3 regions of the Bacillus sp. ISL-75 genome follow, and region 3 is predicted to be linked to each of the others. Evidence: riboswitches for the same ligand, from Rfam matches in the RefSeq annotation. Region 3 holds a riboswitch; each other region holds the start of a gene.
What was found. Region 3 has a riboswitch for cyclic di-GMP ahead of J7E63_RS11410 (anti-repressor SinI family protein). Riboswitches for the same ligand answer to the same signal wherever they lie in the genome.
Positions count from the first base shown of each region.

Region 1: it holds a riboswitch for cyclic di-GMP, as region 3 does, so the genes downstream of both, J7E63_RS04550 (SRPBCC family protein) here and J7E63_RS11410 (anti-repressor SinI family protein) in region 3, are expected to answer to the same signal.
Region 2: it holds a riboswitch for cyclic di-GMP, as region 3 does, so the genes downstream of both, J7E63_RS20205 (TadA family conjugal transfer-associated ATPase) here and J7E63_RS11410 (anti-repressor SinI family protein) in region 3, are expected to answer to the same signal.

Region 1 is NZ_JAGGQX010000010.1:107,628-109,897, reverse strand. It holds gene J7E63_RS04555 (hypothetical protein) at 207-347, opposite strand; gene J7E63_RS04550 (SRPBCC family protein) at 401-832, opposite strand; cyclic di-GMP riboswitch class I at 1,184-1,268, opposite strand; gene J7E63_RS04545 (M15 family metallopeptidase) at 1,531-2,270, shown strand, end outside.
Region 2 is NZ_JAGGQX010000052.1:13,114-15,383, forward strand. It holds gene gerPC (spore germination protein GerPC) at 1-215, opposite strand, end outside; gene J7E63_RS20195 (spore germination protein GerPB) at 274-495, opposite strand; gene J7E63_RS20200 (spore germination protein) at 513-734, opposite strand; cyclic di-GMP riboswitch class I at 997-1,083, shown strand; gene J7E63_RS20205 (TadA family conjugal transfer-associated ATPase) at 1,213-2,270, shown strand, end outside.
Region 3 is NZ_JAGGQX010000025.1:5,769-8,038, reverse strand. It holds gene map (type I methionyl aminopeptidase) at 1-357, opposite strand, end outside; gene J7E63_RS11415 (helix-turn-helix domain-containing protein) at 635-964, shown strand; gene J7E63_RS11410 (anti-repressor SinI family protein) at 1,069-1,200, opposite strand; cyclic di-GMP riboswitch class I at 1,231-1,320, opposite strand; gene J7E63_RS11405 (hypothetical protein) at 1,947-2,150, shown strand; gene hutH (histidine ammonia-lyase) at 2,183-2,270, opposite strand, start outside.

The DNA of each region.
Region 1 (2,270 bases), on a different contig from region 3:
AACCATTTATACACAGATTATGTGGGTAACTTTTTCTTTCCCATAAAGAAATTACAAATCAGGGGATTTATCCACATATTCCACAGTATTATCCACAAAACCAACAGATTTACCCACAATCGATCTTTATCTATCCACATTTCATATGAATTTTATCCACATTTCTCATTACAAAAGGCCTAAGATCAACTCTAGGCCTTTTGTAATCACTTGCTTGAACTCTCATCGGGATTGGGATTTTCGTAACGTTCAACAATCTCCTTCAGTTCACCCGTGTCCCCTTTTGCATTTATAATCTCAAACAGTTCATTTAAACCTTCACTAATTTTCTCATCATCCTGCTTCATTCACTTTACCTCCTCATTTATTCATAGGATGACCCTTGAGAAATGAAACTATGTTATTTAACGATTGCTGCCCTTAATTTATTAATTCCAAACTCCAAATACCCCTTTAAACAGGTCAACATATACACCCAGCCTTCTTTATTATCAATCAACTGAGCGACTAACTCATCATCATCTTCGCTAAAACCTTCTTCGATCACTTCAATAATGGTACTTGATTGATCCAATTCTTCCAGAGAAATTGTTACACAATTCCCTTTTCCATCTGTCCCCCACCGGAACACGATTTTCTTATTTACCACGACTTCGATGACTTCAATATCGACTTGTGCATCGTATTCTTCATATCTTAATGTGACTGTTTGTCCCTGCTCCCATCTCGAACTTGATGAGAACCAGAAATTCTTGATTTTCGAAGGGTCTACGAAGGCTTCAAATACCTCATTAGCTGGTTTTATTATTTTAAATTTTGTCAGATTATACATTTCGAAATCATCCCTCTTTTACTATCGTTAATATATGTAATGGTTGTCCTATTATTTTATTTTATACCTTTTAGTCTATAAAAACATAAAAGCCTGTACCACACACAGATACAGGCTTTTTTTTAAATATGATTTCGCTTAGATTTTTAAACCAAACTCGACAACTTTACTATTATGATAGCTAGCTCTAATCATAAACTTGGCTCTTAATTCTTCATCCAGGCAATCTTGCTGTAAAAGCGCGTTGTGTCTGTGCTGGATTAAATGATAATAATATTTTCCCTTTAAGAACATTTTCAACACAAAAATCCTCCTCAATAGTCATTTACATAAATCGACGGAGTTATCGTGTTCGGTAACTGGCAAGCATCGTCGTTAAACCTTAGCCCCTTTAGTTTTGCGTCACCATTTTTCAATGGCTTTGCCGTTTCGTACGATTTATGTGTTATTAAAAATATATGCAACTGAATTATAAAATAAAAGTGTCTTTGTACCTACACTCACTTAATAGTTAACTTCCTTTTGTCGTTATAGCTGGGATGGCTGCCAATTGATTCTACCAAACATATCGATGAAACATCCTTAGATTCACAGACGTTTTGAAATCATATTGGACAGAATTTAGAATGACGTTTTAAAGTCTCTAATCCTGTCCATGATGTTTACTGTAGTGAATTTTAAAAAAAAGGAAGTTAACTATGTTAAAAATACGTTTCGTCTTTTTGACTCTTATGGTGTTTGCAATCTCTTTGACGGGCTGCACAGGAAAATTTCATTTTATGCAAGACGATGGAAAATTGGACAACAATTCCTCAACTGATGCAGTAGGTCAGCAAAAGGATGCTAACGTCCAAGTTGGTTCCTCCCCAAAGGTGATCCCTGTTCTTGTTAATAAGGACAATAAACTGCCCGATAATTATCAGCCAAGTGATTTAATTTACCCTGACATCCCATTTACGTTCGCACAGAAAGCAGAAAAACGGCAAATGAGGGCCGAGGCAGGTGCGGCGATCGAAAAATTATTCGCAGGCGCAAAACAACAGGGTGTGCATCTGTTAGGTGTTTCTGCCTACAGGTCCTATGCTTCTCAAACTGCATTATTTAATTACTATGTTAATCAAGATGGATACGAAGCGGCTAGAACTTATAGTGCGGTTCCAGGAACGAGCGAGCATGAAACTGGCCTGGCTATTGATGTGACCGGCGGAGATGGAACATGTGCGGCGGAGGACTGCTTTGAAGGAACAAAGGAGGCAAGCTGGCTCCAAGATCATGCAGCGGAGTACGGCTTCATCATCCGTTATCCGAAAGGTAAAGACTCGATCACCGGCTACCAATACGAACCCTGGCACCTGCGCTATGTCGGCAAGGCAATCGCCAAAGAAATCATGAGCCGCGGCATCACCCTCGAGGAATACTATAATGCCACAGTTGTGAA
Region 2 (2,270 bases), on a different contig from region 3:
TTTAGACCTATGTTTAATGTTCCTTCAAGAGTCTCAACTTTCAATTGATCAAATTTATATTCAATTTTATCAACATGGATGGCTTTTTTTTCATTTAATTGTTTGATATCTTCTTTCATTTTTTGGAGAGCGTTCTCTAAAGTTAGAATTCGCTGCTCCTGTGCTTGAATACACATCTGTAGCCATTGAAGATATTGGGAATAATCCTGATACATGTAATCACCTCACAATTATTTCGCCAATAAGTTTATCGATTTCTATATGATAGGGAGCTTACCTATCTTGTTCTCTTACAGCAGCTTGTAATGGTACGGCTGGTGTCCCTAATAAAGAGCCTGAAGTTTTTGGTGCGGGTTGTGTAAATCCACCGGTATTATATAAATGAGATGTAGGTTTGATAATCCCCGCACTGCCTATTTGTAGGACGGAGGAATTGGTAATCCCGCCAATTTTAATAAAATTAATCTGAATGGACTGCTGGATATAGAAATTCATTTGAAATCACCCATTCATTAAGCATTAAGTGCAATTCCTTGATCGTAAACATCAGAATCATTGGTATTCGTGGAACTAACATTATTTTGGAGCCGTAAGCTTTCCCCTGTGTTAAAGGAACCAGCACCGGAAAAGGTTTTTGCTGTAGAAAATGGCATTATTTTATAAACATCTCCAATATGGAAAACAGAACTGCTGCCAAGTGTAATGACCTGTGCAACTCCCACAATCGCTGGCATTTTCAACACCCTTTTTTTCATAGTATCTTCTACATCCTATGTATGGGCACAGGGAATGTGATTGATTCGCCCAAATATATTGGAAACCGAGGTCATTTAAGTTTATTTACACTTTTATTTATTTGTTCTTAGGGGTATGGATAAAAAATAGTTCAATTAACCTATGATTTACGATGAGAAATGATAAAATAGTAGGATATCCGATAAGGGTAGAACGTTCTATTATGTGATTAAGAGATCAGTCGGAAAAATAAACACTGAGTCTCGATAAAGGCAAAGCTGATGAAAATCAGTGACGCAAAGCTACAGGGGCTAAGGTGCATTTGCACTAAGCTAGCCAGTTACCGAAAGATCAGGGTGTTTCATAATAGATATTCTATGTCTGCATAGGTTTTCTATGTATATATGGTTGTTCTATGAATTCTATCCCCCCTTTGGTAAAGGTGGGGCTATTTCTATTTCACGGAGGTGAAAATTGTTGAAGATACCTTTAATGGACGAGGAAAATGAAATGGCGAAAAAAGCTAACAAACATCAGGAATTAAAGAATGTTCTTCATAAGAAAATTTTACAAGAGTTAAAAGAGCAGGAAATTGAGGAAATCATTCCAAAGTTAGACGGAATGGCAGTCGAAATAATAAAGGAAGAAGAAGAGTTCCGTGGGCAAATAGATCGAAAAAAAGTAGTTGATGAACTAATAAACGACTTAACTGGCTTTGGACCAATTAATCCTCTACTTTTAGATGAAGATGTTTCAGAGGTAATGGTGAACGGACCTAACCAAGTATACTGTGAACGAAAAGGGAAGTTGGTGTTAACGCCAGTCCAATTTCGAGACAATGAACATGTCATGAATGTAATAGACAAAATCGTTGCCCCGCTTGGAAGAAGAATAGATAAAACTTCTCCAATGGTAGATGCCAGACTTCCTGATGGCTCGCGTGTTTATGCGATCATTCCTCCATTGGCATTAAATGGACCAACAATAACAATCAGGAAATTTTCAAAGGATCCCTATCAGATTGAAGATTTAATTAACCTTGGAACAGTTACAGAGGAAATGGCTATTTTTCTTGATGCCTGCGTGAAAGCACGGTTAAATATGTTTGTCAGCGGAGGAACGGGATCTGGTAAAACAACCACACTCAATGTACTGTCAAATTTTATCCCAGATGATGAAAGAATCGTAACAATTGAGGATGCAGCCGAGATTCAGTTGGGACAAGAGCATGTGATTTCCCTAGAGTCACGTCCTCCTAATATAGAAGGTAAAGGAGCCATCTCCATTAGAGATCTTGTTAGGAACTCACTTCGGATGAGACCAGACCGCGTGATTATTGGGGAAGTACGTGGGGGAGAAGCGCTTGATATCCTTCAGGCAATGAACACTGGTCATGATGGTTCACTAGCAACCGGGCACTCCAATAGTCCAAGGGATATGATTGCCCGGTTGGAAACAATGGTTCTTTTAGCAGGAGTCGATCTGCCGATTAAAGCAATTCGGGAGCAAATTGCCGGGGCAATTGATGTGATTAT
Region 3 (2,270 bases):
GGTTTCCTCTGATACCTTTCCTACCGCATAAGACCAGGCGGAATCAGCCAAAGCACCATTGTAATTGACAACCATATCCACTGTCACAATATCCCCATCTTTTAAAGGTTCCTTCCTTGGGAAGCCATGACATATTTCGTCATTTATGCTTGCACAGGTTGCATATTCATAACCCTTATAACCCTTTTGTTCTGGTGTCGCTCCATTTTTCTTAAGAAATTCTTCAACAAATGCATCGATTTCCCAAGTGGTTATACCTGGTTTGATTAATTTTCCGATTTCTTTATGACAAGCTGCAAGTATTTCTCCTGCCTTTTTCATTGCTTCAATTTCACGTTGTGATTTAAGGACAATCATTTTAGGAGGGTCCCCTTCCTTTTTGTTTATTTTTATGTATAATATCCAAAATTGTTATTCGTCTAAAAGCCATACCTTTTAGTGAATTACAATTGACCACTATTGGCAACACTATTAATATTAACCCTATCCTGTGATTTTTTCAAAAATACTTTATATGGTGAAACTTTTCTCAAAGTTCATATTATTGTCATATTCCTTTGTTCTTAATATGGTGCTTTTCTATTCTTTTTGATAAAATTAATGTAAGTGAATAAAAATTAGGTGTGTGAGAATTATGATCGGTGATCGCGTAAAAAAATTTCGCTTAGAAAAGAAAATGTCACTTTCCGAACTTGCTGCTCAAGCAGGCGTGGCAAAATCTTATTTAAGCAACCTTGAAAATAACAAACAAGAGAATCCTTCTATAAAGTTTCTTGAAAAAATTGCAGTTGTCTTAAATATACCTATTGATCATTTAATACATGAAGAAGTCAATAAAGCGGAATTAGACATTGATTGGATGAATCTTGTCAAAGATGCAATGAATTCTGGTGTTTCCAAAGAACAATTTCGTGATTTTCTTGAATTTAACAAGTGGCGTATTAATCAAAACGACGATAAATAATAACCTGCGAAAAGGTCTTTTTCAATTTGAAAAAAGAAAAGCATTCTACAAATACTCCCATTTGTAGAATGCTTTTTTTATTTATGTACACTGTCGTTCCGTGATTAACTCATAACCTCTTGTTGGCTAAGGAAGTCACGAACTGCTTTTATGGATAATCCCAAGTCTTTTGCTTCTAATATGAGTTCCATCCATTCTTGATCGATTACTTCTACTTCACTTTTTGTAATAACCATTTTTCTCACTCCTAAAATACATTGTGTATTCCAGGTAGCCCGGCCATCGTAACAAGTCATACTTGCCTTAGATCCTCGGCTTTGCGTCCCTGCTTTTCAACAGGTTTGCCTTTTTCTGATACTAATACAACTTAAGTATGACTGTTTTAGCTTATCGTTCTTATGTGATAGGTCGATTTACTTAATCCTCATTGATATTATATCTAGTGCTATTTTAGTAGGGTGTTGTAATTTGTCGCATTATTTTAATTTTCACACATTTTTTTCTAACAAATTATGCCAAATATCTACAAAAATATCCCAATTACAGCTTAACCCCTTTGATGTTCCATGTCTAAGTTCTAGAGCTTTAGACGAAATTCCTTGCCATTTCTTTATTTCCTTGTGGAAACTAAATTAATATTACAATTCATATGAATTGTAATATTTGTCTAAACTGTGACAATTAGCATATAATTAAACAACATAACAACAAACTTAATATTGTTAATATTCAAAATAATGGTGGTGAAGCATTGCGATGACCCTTATTCATGTATTAAACTTTTCCATTCCGATTGCGTTTATTGTGTTTGCTGGGTATGTATTAGACCGCATGTGTAAACCAGATCCCCCGAAAGATAAAGCTGGTGAAGAGTGAATCTATTTATAGATTCCACTTTCAGACAGCTTTTTTCTTTTTTAATAGTAATTATTTTCACTCCAATCAGGGAATGCTACTTTTGATGACGAAAGGAGTGTTGAATTTGGCACGTGGAGAACATTTTGAACATAAAAAGAAAAACCACCCTGGTAATTTTCCAAAAGACAGTTTAACTGAAAAACATGCGAAACAAGCAATTGGGGACGAAGAATTTTTAGTGGTAAGGGAAGCATTTAAAAATCGAGTAGAAGATGAGGAAGAATATCGAGGAGATACTGCTCGTTTACTAAATGACCAGACAGAATAAAAGGCGTGAGCACTTCACGCCTTTTTATATCCCTAGAATTGGCCTTTTTCCATACTTAAATTTCTAATAAAATGTGAAAATTCAATTGTTTTAAGCCAATTAGCTGCTTTTTCGATGTCC